DNA from 2 places in the Levilactobacillus yonginensis genome. Region 1 is predicted to be linked to the other one. Evidence: predicted binding sites of a transcription regulator. Region 1 holds the regulator's gene; the other holds the start of a gene.
The links. The regulator Rex, encoded in region 1, represses fermentation and respiration genes when NADH is low (regulators of the CRP and FNR family bind a similar motif). The targets are predictions, from matches to a motif close to TTGTGAANTANTTCACAA.
Positions count from the first base shown of each region.

Region 1 (7,785 bases):
ATAATGCTGATTGATTCGGTAGAACAACAGCAGGATCAATGGCATGATGATCAAATATGGCCAAACATTACCGAAGTGCAAGAACAGTAAGAAGATCACGAGGACCAGAGAAATGAGAGCCCCAATTAAGTTGATAAAGGCCTTACCCAGCCAGAATCCCTCACGTGTTCTAAACCAGTGAATAATCATTCCTGATTGTGACAACGTGAATGGTACGAAAACCCCAACCGCATACAGTGGAATCAGTAAGGTCGTTTGCCCATGGAAAATAAAGATCAGAACGATAGCCCCAACGGCCAAAGAAATAATTCCGTTAGAGTAACCCAACCGATCCCCTCTGTCCAGGTAGGCGTGGGGTAAGAACTTATCCTTAGCCAGGTTGTAAGCCAAGATTGGAAAGGCTGAGAACCCGGTGTTGGCTGCCACTGCCAAGATCATCGCAGTGGACAACTGAAGGATGTAATAGAAGACCCCGTGCCCGAAGACCCCGGTCCCAATTTGAGACAAGACGGTTTGGTTACTTTGTGGGCGAATTCCCATATAGTAACTCAAGAACGTAATCCCAGCGAAGAAGATGGCCAAGATACCCGCCATAATGGCTAAGGTCGCCGCAGCATTGTGCCGCTTCGGTTCCTTGAAGTTGGGCACAGCGTTACTGATGGCTTCCACCCCCGTCAGGGAAGAAGACCCAGACGAGAAGGCTCGGAAGAACAGCAACAGCGTCATGCCTTGGACGGGACCGTTAAACGAGGCCGCCGCGTGATACGTGATATTACCCGTCACAATGTTGTAGAACCCAACCCCAATCATCACAATGATCATCAGAATGAAGAGGTAAACGGGAACCGTTAGAAACGCTGCCGATTCACGCATCCCCCGTAAGTTCAACAACATAATACCAATCACAATTAAGACTGATACCCATACAGAATACGGATATAGCGCCGGAATTGCCGACGTAATCGCTTCAGTCCCAGAAGTCGTGGAAACCGCCACGGTCAACATGTAGTCAACGAGCAGCGAACCACCGGCAATCAATCCCGCCGATTGTCCCCAGTTCGTACTAGCTACAACGTAGGCGCCCCCACCAGATGGGTAGGCATGAATAATTTGCTGGTAAGAAAGCGTAATCGCAAATAACAGAACTAAGACCAGTGCAGCAACCCACAATTGGTACATCAATGCAGCCGCTGACAAGGTAATTAGGACTGTGGTGATTTGCTCAGTACCATAAGCCACGGAAGATAACGCATCAGACGACAAGAGAGCCAGTGCTTTAAACTTGGTTAGTGCCTGACCGCCTTCGTCCATGGTCTTGAGGGGTTTTCCAATTAAAACCCGCTTTAAATAACGCCACATGACTATTTACTCCTTATCTCCATAAATAATGAAAACGGGCATTCACCCGCCGTATAATTGCTTGATTTAATTCAAGTTCGAATGCAGACGTAATTCTACTACAACTAGCTAAACATTACCACAAATCTCTGACTTCGCAACCGAATATTTGGCAACCGAACTTTTCCATTATCCGGCAAAGCGTGAGAGAAATAAAGGGTTGTTTTTTACTTTGATTTATTGCTGCCCCTAAAGATTGATTTAACAGCACTTTATCCACTCACTTCCTCACGAAAGTTCACCACACGTATCGTGACGTTACCAGATAAAGACGCTCCCCTGCCATGTCGCTGAAAGAGGTGGCTACCAAACGCATCATCGGTACGCCAATACAAAAAACGCCGACCCACAACGGATCGACGCCTTCATTATCAATAAATTGATGAAGCTTACATCATGCCGCCCATACCTGGGTTAGCAGCTGGTGCAGCTGGTGCTGGATGGTCTTCTGGCTTTTCAGCAACCACAGCTTCAGTCGTCAACAACAATGCGGAAACGGAGGCAGCGTTTTGCAGAGCAGAACGGGTAACCTTGGTTGGGTCGGTAATACCAGCCTTAACCATGTCTTCGTACTTGTTATCAGCAGCGTTGTACCCAACGCCTGGCTTTTCGCCCTTCAAATGTTCAACCACAACGGAGCCTTCGACCCCAGCGTTTTGAGCGATTTGACGAACTGGTTCTTCCAAGGCACGCAGAACAATGTTAACACCAGTTAACTCGTCACCTTCGGCTTCAACCTTCGCAACGTCTCCAATAACATTGATCAAGGCAGTACCACCACCAGCAACAAAGCCTTCTTCAACGGCGGCACGGGTAGCGTTCAAAGCATCTTCAATCCGGTACTTCCGTTCCTTCAATTCCGTTTCAGTTGCGGCACCAACACGAACAACAGCAACCCCGCCGGCTAACTTAGCCAAACGTTCCTTGAGCTTGTCCTTGTCAAAGTCAGAAGAGGTTTCATCGATCTGACCCTTGATTTCAGCAACTCGTTCAGCGATTTGATCCTTAGAACCAGCACCTTCAACGATAGTCGTTGAGTCCTTGGTAACGTTAACCTTTTGAGCTTGACCTAATTGGTCAATGGTTGTGTCCTTCAAGTTAAGACCCAGGTCATCGGTGATGACAGTCCCACCAGTCAGGATAGCGATATCTTGCAAGGTTGCCTTACGACGGTCACCAAAGCCAGGAGCCTTAGCAGCAACGACGTTGAACGTTCCCCGCATCTTGTTCAGAACCAACGTAGGCAAAGCTTCACCAGTGATGTCATCGGCGATGATCAAGAGTGAACGACTTTGTTCAACAACGGCTTGTAAAACAGGCAAGATATCTTGAATGTTGGCAATCTTCTTGTCAGTAATCAAGATGTATGGGTTGTCGAGGTTAGCTTCCATCTTATCGTTGTCGGTAACCATGTATTGTGACATGTACCCACGATCAAACTGCATCCCTTCAACAACGTCTAAGCTGGTATCAACACCACGGGATTCTTCAATCGTAATAACCCCATCGTTCCCAACCTTTTCCATAGCGTCAGCAATTAAGGAACCAGTTTCCTTGCTTGCTGAAGAAATAGAAGCGATTTGGGCGATATCTTCCTTCGTTTTAACGTCGATAGACATCTTGTGCAGAGATTCAACGGCAGCGTTTGTTGCCTTTTCAATCCCACGACGGATACCAACAGGGTTGGCACCAGCAGTGACGTTCTTCATACCTTCGTTAACGATGGCTTGCGTCAAAACAGTCGCAGTCGTAGTCCCATCACCAGCGATATCGTTGGTCTTGGAAGCAACTTCGGAAACCAATTTGGCACCCATGTTTTCGAAATGGTCGTCTAATTCAATGGACTTAGCAATCGTCACACCATCGTTAGTGATGGTTGGGTTACCGTAGCTTTGTTCCAAAACAACGTTACGACCCTTAGGTCCTAAGGTGGTCTTAACGGTGTTCGCCAACTTATCTACACCAGCAAGCATCTTGCTACGTGCGTCTTCAGAGAACTTTAATTCTTTAGCCATTATTCTAATTCACCTCATACTAAATTTTTTAATTACGCTCTGTATCAGTGGGAAAGGTTAGTCAACAACTGCAACTAAGTCCTTTTCGTGTAAAACAAGGTACGTCGAGTCTTGGTACTTAACTTCCGTGCCGGCATACTTGTCGAACAATACCTTGTCGCCAACTTTAACAGTTGGGGCTACCTTATCGCCATTGTCTAACACACGGCCATCACCAACAGCAACAACGTTTGCCGTTGAAGGCTTTTCCTGCGCATTACTTGCCAAAACAATGCCACCAACCGTGGTTTCTTCTTCTTGTGGTTGATCCAAAATGACGCGGTCTCCTAATGGTTTTAACACTTGAATCCCTCCAATAAACTTACTTTTTAGCACTGTTAGCACTTGACTAACATAAGTGCTAATCACAATATCTAATATATGGTTTTTTTCGCTAAAAATCAAGGAATTTGACAAACTATTTTGCAACCGTTTCCGGAAATGCCTTAGCACCCATGAAAGCTCGCGAAAAATTAAATATTTGATAGCCGTTGACCTTTGTTTGGGGCTGAAGGCTGAAAAATAAACTACTGGTGTCAGCCCAGCATTAGCAACATTGCTACGACCAAATCTCTTCGCACTACGACGATCAGAGATTCCGCCTGTTATGGGGCCTATGCCACCATAGCTGATTAAATGACCCACTCCGTTTCCTAATTTAGGTGCTAGCACGATTGCTACAGCAGGTTTGACTAGCCTTCAAAGCTTTCAATTCTTCGTCAACGCAAAAAAAGAAGCCATGATTTTATCACGGCTTCCCCTCACCTAAGTGACGCATTGCAATACGCGTTGCTTAGTTTTTATCGTTATAATGTTCCAAGAAATAGATCAACGTTTGCAACTCGTTGGTCAAATCAACGTTTTGTACCCGAATGTTTTTTGGCACCGTGATCCGCAGTGGTGTGAAGTTCAAGATACCCTTGATACCACCAGCAATGGCGTTGTTCGTTACCTCTTGTGCAACGGGTGATGGCACGGTCAAAATTGCCACTTCAATCTGTTGTTCTTCCAGCTGCGTTCGTAAATCAGTCATAGGATAGATCGGTACCCCACTCTGAATGGTGTTTGCGATGTCTTCATTCACGTCAAAAGCTGCACTGATCCGAACATTACTGTCTTGGTGAAAGTTGAAATTCAACAACGCGTGACCCAAGTTACCAACACCGATCAAGGCAACGTTGGTCAAGCGATCTTGGTTCAAGATCTTCTTGAAAAACTTCAATAAACTTTCGACATCATATCCGTAACCTCGTTTACCTAGGGCACCGAAGTAGGAAAAATCACGCCGAATAGTTGCAGAATCAACTTTAACGGCCTCTGATAGCTCGGTCGATGAAACACGTGTCTTGTCCGCGTCCAGCAAAATATTCAGGTAACGGTAGTAAATTGGTAACCGTTTAGCTGTTGCGCGGGGAATCTTTTGGTCTGTCAAATGAGGGCCCTCCTAATCAATAGCACTCGTTGTCACTCCGTAAATGACAACATACACTTTAAATACAATCCGATTGTGAAATTAACTTTCTTAAAGATTATAGCATAACCACTCGTCTTGTGAAACAAATTGCAAATATTTTTCACAATTTTTTACAAATTTCGGTCTAGAGTCAGAATATGATAAAATAGATTGTATTGGTAACCATTGTGCTTAGCCCCCACGGCTGGTAGCGTCCCATCGCGGTTTACTCGCTGATTACGGTTCGCAATTACTCACCAAAAAGCGCTTGATCAAGTCTCAACTTGTCACATCTAAATTCTTCACTAACTTTAATAAACTTGCCATAACTAATTAAGGGACTCAAGTCTTCAGCCGTCATTAAATTTACCAGCAGTGGTAATTCCCCGCTGGCATCCCTTCCAAAAAAATTAAAATTGAATTTTCGAACATAAGGAGGTTGGTTCAACGTGATTCTATTACAAGTGCAACAAGTGACGCGTCGGTTTGGTGCCACCGTTTTATTTGAGAATGTCAGTATGGATGTCCCTGAACACGGTCGAGTCGCTCTCGTTGGCCGTAACGGCGCGGGTAAGTCGACTCTGCTCAAGATGATTGCCGGAGAAACCCGGCCTGACGTTGGCCAGATCACCACCAAGCGTGGCCTGACAATGGGCTATCAAGCACAAAATGCTGGCCTGGCCTCCACCAAAACCGTTTGGAACGAAATGCTGAGCGTCTTCGCAAAACTCCGTGCCATGGAAAATCGGATTCACGAATTAGAAGTCGATATGAGTGACCCCACCGTCATTGCGGACGAAGAACGCTTTCAACAGGTCAGTGCCACTTATGATCAATTACAACAAGACTTCAGCGACCAAAATGGTTACGGCTATCAGGCCGAAATTCGCGGCGTATTGCATGGATTTGAATTTGGTGAGGAATACTATGACAAACCCATCAATGAACTATCCGGTGGTCAGCGAACTCAGCTTGCCCTGGCGAAACTCCTATTGGAACGCCCCGACCTCTTAATCCTCGATGAACCCACCAACCACTTGGACGTTGAAACCTTAACCTGGTTGGAAGGCTACCTGCAGGGGTATCCGGGCGCTATCCTGGTTGTTTCTCATGACCGGTACTTCCTGGACCACGTAGTCAACGACGTCTACGATATGGCACACGGGGGCTTGGTTCACTACCCTGGTAACTACTCCCATTACATTTCATCAAAGGCCGAACGGCTCCGCCAGGAATGGAAGGAATACGACAAGCAACAAGCTGAAATCGGCAAACTTGAGGACTTTGTGAATAAAAATATCGTTCGCGCTTCCACAACCAAACGAGCCCAGGCTCGCCGGAAACAGTTGGAAAAAATGGACAAGATGGATAAGCCTGAGGGTGACGAAAAAGTTGCCCGGTTCACCTTTAAGCCCCACCGACAGAGTGGTAACGTGGTCCTGGACGTCGTTAATGGTGCAGTTGGATACGATGATCAGATTCTCTGTCAGCCCGTTAACCTAGATATTAAGAAACATCAGGCTGTTGCCATTGTTGGTCCCAACGGGATTGGAAAATCAACTCTCTTGAAAACGATTCTCGGTCGAATCCCGGCTATTCAGGGCCAAATCATCTTTGGTACCGGTGTGGATGCCGGCTACTACGACCAAGATCAAGCGACACTCCACGATAAGAAAACCGTTTTGCATGAGCTTTGGGACGATCATCCCACTACACCGGAGGGCGATATTCGTTCGATTCTAGGCAGCTTTCTCTTTACTGGAAGTGACGTCGACAAATCTGTCCACAGCCTTAGTGGTGGGGAACGGGCCCGGCTCCTTTTAACGAAACTGGCCCTGCGCCACGACAACTTCTTAATGTTGGACGAACCAACGAACCATTTAGACATCGATAGTCGTGAAGTGTTAGAAACCGCCCTGAACGAGTTTGACGGCACCATTCTTTTCGTTTCCCACGACCGGTACTTCATCAACCAAGTAGCCACGCAAGTCGTTGAGCTAGCACCGACGGGCACTACGCGTTACTTGGGTGACTACGATTACTACGTATCTAAGAAGGCTGAGCAAGATGCCTATGCTGCCAAAGAAGCAGCTGAAGCAGAGGCTGCTCACCCAACGGTCACAGCTCCCAAGCAAACGCAGGTCGACTATCAACAACAGAAGGAACAGCAAAAAGCCAAACGGAAATTAAGCCGGCAAGTAGACGCGCTTGAAGAAAGACTCGGCGATTTAGAAAAGCAAAAGACCGCAGTTGAAACCGAAATGAGTGCACCGGAAAACTTTAACGACGCCGGCAAACTCGGTGATCTTCAAGCTGATTTGACCCGAATTACGACAGAACTCGACAATACCGAGACTGACTGGACTGAAAAAAGCCTGGCGTTAGAGGAATTTGAGAATTAACGCGATTTAGTTTAAACCAGATAGCATTAGGGCCTGAGACAACCATCTCGGGTCCTTTTTTAATTTCCAATTCTACCGGAGCCGGCGAGTGGTTAACCCCTTCTTGTTTCCTCCCCATTTTTTATCTAATAATAGCTGACAATTTTAGAAACCGCCTTCTTAAACATGATATAATTCATTGAACATCGATTCCGGGGAACTAAAAATTAGGGGGACAATACCATGAAAAAGTTGCTAATAGCTGGACTCATTGCCATTATCGCAATATTTGGTCTATCACAATCTGGATCAGCTAAGACTAAATATTCGATTCAAAAACAATCATTTTGGCAAAAAACAACCATTAATCGTGCTAAATATCCAAAGAAGTCGATTGCAGTCTGGAATGCTAAACATACCAAGGTAAAGTTTTATTTGAAAGACTACCCCAACAACTCTTGGTATGGCCGTGGTAGCGAAATACTAAAGCACGGCAAGA
Region 1 is NZ_OZ061549.1:1,000,429-1,008,213, forward strand. It holds gene AB3Y94_RS04955 (APC family permease) at 1-1,359, opposite strand, end outside; gene groL (chaperonin GroEL) at 1,788-3,413, opposite strand; gene groES (co-chaperone GroES) at 3,471-3,755, opposite strand; gene AB3Y94_RS04970 (redox-sensing transcriptional repressor Rex) at 4,246-4,884, opposite strand; gene AB3Y94_RS04975 (ABC-F family ATP-binding cassette domain-containing protein) at 5,355-7,307, shown strand; gene AB3Y94_RS04980 (hypothetical protein) at 7,530-7,785, shown strand, end outside.

Region 2 (7,785 bases), 850 kb from region 1:
CACTCACGGCCAGCGGCCCCTTAACAGACCAACGAACCTGATGGAACTTTACGATGGAAATATGCAGGTTGGCGAGAATGTGGTTGGTCATGGCACCAGCGGTGGGAACGTGGTGGTCGTGTTCAGTTTGGGCTTGTTCGGCAGCGTAACGGTCTTCAATAGTAGTAGTCATTGGGTGAACTTCCTTTCGGTGAGTGAGGGATTAGAGAGCTTTAACTTTGGAACTTTGAACAGCGTAGCCTAGGTCGGTGACGGTGTTTTCGAGGTCATCGGCAGATACGGCTGCGTCATCGAACTCGGCTTTAACCTTGCTAGCGTTGAACAGGACCTTGACGTTCTTCACGCCATCCTTTTTACTCAAAGCGCCTTCAATCTTAGTCATGCAAGATGGGCAGGTCAGCGCGTCTAATTTCATGGTTACTTTACTCATAATGAATACCTCCTAGGTTTTCGTTTGTCTTGATTACGTAAGTTAGTATACGGTCATCGGCGATAAAAGAACTTGACTCAAATCAAGTTCACCAATTTATTTGAGAAAATCGAAAATTGACGGCGACATCGGCAGCTAAGTCTTTGTGTTTCGCAATAAAGCTAAGTATGCGACAATGGGTGCAGAGTGAAAATTAAGTGAGGGACTTATAAATGGGAAAAACAAAAAAAGAAGTGAGTATGGCCGGTATCGTGTCGGCAACCCTTCTATTAAATGCTGCGGCGGCGTGTATGTGGCCGTTAACGACGGTCTATATGCATAATCAACTCCATCAAAGTCTGACGCTGGCGGGGATTGCTTTGCTGGGGATGTCGTTGTGCATGATTCTTGGTAATTGGCTGGGGGGGCGGATGTTTGATCGCTGGTCGCCATTTTGGTCGGCCATTGTGGGAACCCTCTGTTCCTTCGTACCAATGGTGACGTTGATCTTTGCCCATGGCTGGCCGGTCTTCGGAATCATGTTACTTTTTATTGGGTTGGGTGACGGTATTGTGATGACCGTGGTCAACTCATTTGCGGCGACTGTGAAGTCAGTTGAAAGTCGGAAGGTTTTCAATTACCTCTACATTGGAATGAACTTAGGGGTCGTTGTTGGTACCCTGATGGTAGGGGTCCTGATGGCCCATGGGGTCACGCTAGTCTTTATCGTGGCGGGGCTGAGTTATCTGGCGCTCTTGCTAATCTTCTTATTTGATTTCCGGGCGGACATTGAGCAGAGGAGCTTCGAACATAGCCGCGGTCCAGCTAAGCCAGCACAACTGAATTTAATTTGGCTAATTGCCTTTCTAGTCTTCTGTCTCTATATGAGCTACTCCTTGTGGGAAAGCGTGATTTCAGTTCATATGACGGGGCTAGGAATTTCATTTGAAAAGTACAGTCTCCTCTGGACGTTGAACGGGCTAATGATCGTCTTTGGTCAACCCATCGTCAATCGGTTGGCGGCGCGCTTCCAGTTGAGCTCGCAGATTTGGGTAGGGACGTTGATTTTTATTTTGTCTTTCCTACTATTGGTGTTTGCTAAGAGTTATGCCATGTTTGTCTTGACCATGGTGATCCTAACGTTCGGTGAGATGACCGGGTTCCCAGGAATTCCTGCGTGGATCGATGGCCTAGCTGGCGATAACGATAAGGGTAAATTTCAGGGTATCTACAACATGGCCATTTCGTTTGGTCGGGCAGTGGGTCCTTTGTACGGTGGTTTGATTATTGAATATGGTAGCTATCAATCTCTGTTCTGGTCAGTAACGGGTTTGATGTTGCTAGCATTGGCTGGCGTGATGGGCCGCAACCGACTGAATCGTAGGAGAGGGTAACACCTTTAAATAGCAGTGTGATTGGCTTTTGCTGAACCTTTAGGGGGACAGTAAAAGCCTTTTTTGGTGGTGTAAGCTCGGCATAAACCGTTGTGGGCCGGGAAGTGCGGACTTAAAACAATTTTCTTTGGCATCCAGAAGAATAATTTGGCTAGTGAGAAGGTCGACTTTGTGAATTGGTATACCTATAACGGGGAACACGGGTATACCACTTTCTCGAAATGAAAACGGGGCCTTCATAATTGCGTGATAATGAGAAAACTCTAATGATATTCCGCCCGGTTACAGTTTAAATGGGTAAATTCAACCGTGTACAATTGAACGACATCCCTTAATATTTTATTTGGTTACTTTACAAACGAGCTAATGGCCCTTCACAAAGGGGTTTGGCAGGCCTAGTCTTATGCGAAAACCCATAATGAAGTTTGTGTATTATGTAATTAATACGAGCGGTTCATTAAAAAATCTTTTGTAAAAATGTTCGCATGCAACGTTTTCAGGAAAAACGACCAAATCCAGTGTCACTAAAGGGGAAAGCGCTTCCAATCACGTGATAATTGACTTCCTTTTTTGAAAAAAATTCGACGAAATTCCATGAAAGCCTTGCCAATTTCATGTGAAAGGTATAGCATAATAGTCGTAGTTAAATAACTTACAAGGAAGTGTTTTTACATGCAAATTGCCGTTATTAAAGAGCAAAAGGAAGGCGAAGGCCGTGTGGCCGCAACACCTGAAAATGTTCGCAAGATGGTAGAAGCAGGTAATGAAGTACTGGTTGAAAAAGACGCTGGTATCGGTGCTGGTTTCAGTAACGATGAATTCGTCGAAGCCGGTGGGAAACTCGTTAGCCATGCTGAGGGTTGGAAAGCTGACCTGATCATCAAGGTTAAGGAACCAGATCCAGAAGAATACCAATACTTCTCCAAGGGCAAGATTGTTTGGGGCTTTCAACATTTAGCTTCATCTAAGCCTACTGTAGAAGCAATGATGAAGGCTGGTACGACCGCAATTGGTGGCGAAACTATCGTTGAAGATGGCAAGCTGGCATTGCTTTCCCCTATGAGTCAAATCGCAGGGCGTCGTTCAGTTATCATGGGTGCTTACTACTTGGAAGCACAACACCAAGGTGAAGGTATCTTACTTCCAGGTATCCCTGTTCCTGGTATCCATGCTGGTAACGTTGTAATCTTTGGTGGTGGTAACGCTGCTATTGGTGCCGCAGATATGGCTTTAGGTTTGGGTTGCTCCGTTGTTATCATTGAATTGAATGATGACCGGATCAAGGAACTCGAAACGAAGTTTGCTGGCAAGAACGTGCGTGTTGTTAAGTCCAACGAAGAAAACTTGGCTAAGGAAATCAAGGATGCTGATATCTTTGTATCAACTATTCTTATTCCTGGTTCTCGTCCACCGAAGTTGGTCAAGGAATACATGGTTAAGTCAATGAAGAAGGGCTCCGTTATCGCCGATGTTGCCATCGACCAAGGTGGGACCGTTGAAACGATTGACAAGCCTACGACTATTGACGACCCTGTATTCATCAAAGACGGCGTTATTCACTATGCTGTTCCTAACCAACCAGGTGCTGTTCCACGTACCGCTACGATGGCACTTGCTGCAGGGAACTTGAAGTACTTATTGGAAATCGCTGACAAGGGCATCGATGATGCTATCAAGTCCGATCCAGCCTTAGCTTCAGGGGTTAACCTGTACGAAGGTAAAGTTACTAATGAAGGTTTGGCTAAGTCACTCGACTTACCATACACTGAATTACAAAACGCTTAATAATCGCTTATCTTACTTAGGTTTCAAAACTTAAAAGTTTGAGTTTCAAACACAATTGAGGAGTGAAAATAATGGCTGCAAATGATGTAGTATTAAAGACGAACGATCTGCTCAACATTCAAGATATTGAAGAAGCAAGAAGTATTGTTTCGAAGTATGCTCGGAGAACCCCATTGGTTAAGTCCATGTTCCTGAGTAACAACGTTGTTGGTGGGGATGTTTACCTCAAATTGGAAAACATGCAATTAACCGGTTCTTTCAAGTTCCGTGGTGCTAACAACAAGATCAACCACTTGACCGACGCTGAAAAGGCTCGTGGTGTTATCACTGCTTCTGCTGGTAACCATGCTCAAGGTGTTGCCTTGACCAGTAAGTTACTTGGCATTGACGCAACTGTTGTTATGCCTGACGAAGCTCCACAAATGAAGCGTGACGCAACTGCCGGCTACGGTGCCGAAGTTGATATTCACGGTGCATTGTTCGACGATGCTCACAAGTGGATGGCAGAACGTGGTAAAAAAGAAGGCAAGACCATTGTCGACCCATTCAACGACAAGTACGTTATGGCTGGACAAGGGACTATCGGCCTTGAAATCCTTGATGACCTATGGGATGTTGACACTGTCATCGTACCATGTGGTGGTGGGGGCTTAATCGGTGGTGTTGCTACCGCTTTGAAGTCATTCAACCCATCAATCCACGTTGTCGGTGTACAATCCGAAAACGTTCATGGTATGAAGGCATCTATTGACGCTGGTAAGATCGTTACCCACCATAAAGACTTAACTCTTGCTGATGGTACCGATGTTTCCACCCCTGGTGACATTACGTTCCCAGTTGTTTCAAACTTGGTTGACGAAATTGTCTTAGTTTCTGAAGAAGACATTGCTAAGGCTATGAAGGACTTACTGCAACGGACCAAAGTTGTTGCTGAAGGTGCTGGTGCCTTACCAACTGCTGCCCTCGAAGCTCACAAGATCGACGACAAGTGGTTAAAGGACAAGAAGGTTGTTGCCATGGTATCTGGTGGTAACGTTGACCTTGAACGTGTATCAAACATCATCGACCACTTCTTCTCACCAGTTAAAACTGAAGGCGGAATTGGCTAAAGATTAAATAAATAAGCATTAATGTAACGTATGTTGAACATCAGGGATGTTACAGTTGACTATGTAACAGTTGACTATGTAACATCCCTTTTGTTCCGAAGAGGATTGAGTTAAGTATGAATGATGATCAACAATTATCGCGATCGCTAAAGAATAGACATATTCAATTAATCGCCATTGGAGGAGCAATTGGGACCGGACTGTTCTTAGGCTCAGGGACTGCAATCCATGAAGCCGGACCGTCCATTATCCTGTCATATCTGATTACTGGTATCATTTGCTTCTTTTTGATGCGCAGTGTCGGGGAATTGTTGCTTTCGGATACGCGTCTCCACTCGTTTATCGACTTCGTGGGACGTTACTTAGGAAACAGGTTTGAGTTTGTCTTAGGTTGGACGTATTGGTTCTGTTGGATCAGTATCGCCATGGCTGACTTAACGGCGTCTGGAATTTATATCCGGTTTTGGTTCCCACACTTTCCACAGTGGGCGACCCCCTTACTTATCATCGTGTTGTTATTATTGGTCAACTTGGCCAACGTCGATTTGTTTGGGGAAATGGAATCTTGGTTCTCAATGATCAAGGTTGTTGCCATACTATTGTTAATTGTGATTGGGCTTTACCTTATCGGTACGAATTTTACAACGCCGAACACAGTTGCTAGTTTTAGTAACTTGTACAGTCACGGTGGGGTCTTCCCAACTGGTATTAAAGGATTCATGGCCTCATTCCAGATGATTGTGTTTGCCTTCGTCGGGATTGAAATGGTCGGAATTACTGCCGGTGAAACGGAAAGTCCCGAGAAGAACTTGCCTAAAGCGGTGAACAGTTTGCCGCTACGGATTGGGTTGTTCTACATTGGTTCAATGATCATTATCATGTCCGTTTATCCTTGGAACAAATTAGCTCAAACGCAAAGTCCATTTGTCCAAATGTTTGCTGATATTGGTATCAATGCAGCCGCTGGCGTCGTTAACTTTGTTGTGTTGACTGCGGCCTTGTCTGCCTGCAACTCTGCCATTTTCACCACTAGTCGTACGCTATGGTCATTAGCAAAGGGTCACAACGCTTCACAACGGTTCAAGCACGTGAATAAAAATCACGTCCCACAAAACGCGCTACTACTGTCCTCAGCAGCCTTGCTGATTGTGGTTGTGCTGAACTATGTGATGCCGAAGGATGTCTTTAGTTTAATTTCCGGTGTGGCCACGGTTAGTTTCCTATTCGTTTGGTCCGTCTTGATCATCACCCACTTAGTTTATAGGAGTAAGAATAAAGAGAGTGCTGAACATAATATTTTCCCAGCACCGTTCTATCCTTACGCCGACTACATTGCGCTTGCATTTTATGCGATTATCTTTGTCATCCTGTTTTTCAGCTCTAGCATGCGTCTTTCACTGTACGTTTCTGTATTGTGGATCATATGCCTGTTCCTTATTTATGAGGTTGTTAAAAAAGTTAGGAGGACTTGATCATGGCTGATAAAGCAAATTCTGGGGGAATGAAGAAGTCAATTGGTTTCTTCGCCGCCTTATCAACTGTTATGGGTACGGTTATTGGTACCGGGGTGTTCTTTAAAGCCGCCGCTGTTACCGACTCAACTGGAACCATCAGTTTAGCATTACTTGTTTGGTTCTTAGGTGGGGTTATTACCATCTGTGCCGGGTTAACGGGGGCCGAACTGGCTGCCGCTTGGCCTGAAACCGGTGGGTTAACCAAGTACATCGAACACTCATACGGTGGTTTCTGGGGTTTCTTAGCCGGCTGGGCACAAGCAATTATTTATTTCCCGGCTAACGTTGCCGCCATTGCCATCGCCTTCGGGACGCAATTTGCGAACCTGTTTGGCTTAGCACAAAGCTGGATTGTTCCAGTTGGGTTAATCACTGCCTTCTCCTTAGTTCTGATCAACTGGATCAGTGCTAAGGCCGGTGGTTGGGTAACTTCTGTTGCCTTGGTTGTTAAGTTGATTCCATTGGCAGTTATCGTGCTACTTGGTTTCTTCCACTCAACCAGCGTTGATTTCTCTCTGTTCCCAGTTGTTGCCGGACCACACCGTGAATTCTGGTCTGCTTTAGGTAACGGGCTGCTTGCCACTATGTTCGCATACGATGGTTGGCTGCACGTTGGGAACATTGCCGGTGAAATGAAGAATCCTAAGAAGGACTTACCAAAGGCTATTGCTTTAGGTATCGCCCTCATCATGGTTGTTTACTTACTGGTCAACGCTGTGTTCCTGTACATAGAACCAGTTGACCACGTTGCTGGTAACTTGAACGTTGCCTCTGATGTTGCCAAGGTATTGTTCGGTGGTGTTGGTGGTAAGTTCATTACGATTGGTATCTTGATTTCCGTATTCGGTGGGTTGAACGGTTATACCATGACTGGTATGCGGATTCCTTATGCGATGGGTAAAGAACACAAATTGCCATTTGGTGATGTCTTTGCTAAGTTGAACAAAGCTGGTGTCCCTTGGGCTGCTGGTTTGATTCAATACATCATTGCCTTCATCATGATCTTATCTGGTCAATTCGATGCGATTACCAACATGTTAATCTTCGTTATCTGGGTATTCTACTGCATGGCCTTCGCTGCTGTTATCTTCTTGCGGAAGACGCAGCCTAACTTGAACCGTCCATACAAGGTTCCACTATTCCCAGTTATTCCATTGATTGCTTTAGTCGGTGGGGTCTTTATCCTGATTTCCACGATTATTCAACAATTTGTGACGACGATGATTGGTGTTGTTGCTACGGCAATTGGTATTCCAATCTACCTGTACTTGAAGAAGAAGTGGAAGTACGACGAACCTAAAACCAAGGAAGACTAAGTATTAGGTCCGTTAAAGTCTTAAAAATAAAGAGTTACGTGTCAATTCGATTGTGAATTGATGCGCAACTCTTTTTTGTTTTGATTAATTTAATTATGAAATCGTTCGCTGTCAAATTTGGAAGGGATATTAATATTATAATAGGGGATTTCGTCATTTGCAGGGTCGATGATTGTATCTAAGTTGGAGAAGCGTAAGATGCAAAGAAAAGGGAGGTTACACCATGTTAATTGATTTTACGCTGACGAATTTTCGTTC
Region 2 is NZ_OZ061549.1:1,847,326-1,855,110, forward strand. It holds gene AB3Y94_RS08730 (DNA starvation/stationary phase protection protein) at 1-172, opposite strand, end outside; gene AB3Y94_RS08735 (heavy-metal-associated domain-containing protein) at 203-430, opposite strand; gene AB3Y94_RS08740 (MDR family MFS transporter) at 643-1,803, shown strand; gene ald (alanine dehydrogenase) at 2,476-3,588, shown strand; gene tdcB (bifunctional threonine ammonia-lyase/L-serine ammonia-lyase TdcB) at 3,660-4,697, shown strand; gene AB3Y94_RS08755 (amino acid permease) at 4,814-6,169, shown strand; gene AB3Y94_RS08760 (APC family permease) at 6,172-7,527, shown strand; gene AB3Y94_RS08765 (ATP/GTP-binding protein) at 7,751-7,785, shown strand, end outside.
Region 2: ald (alanine dehydrogenase) is a predicted target of Rex. The motif match lies at 2,444-2,461, and genes of this name have one in related genera.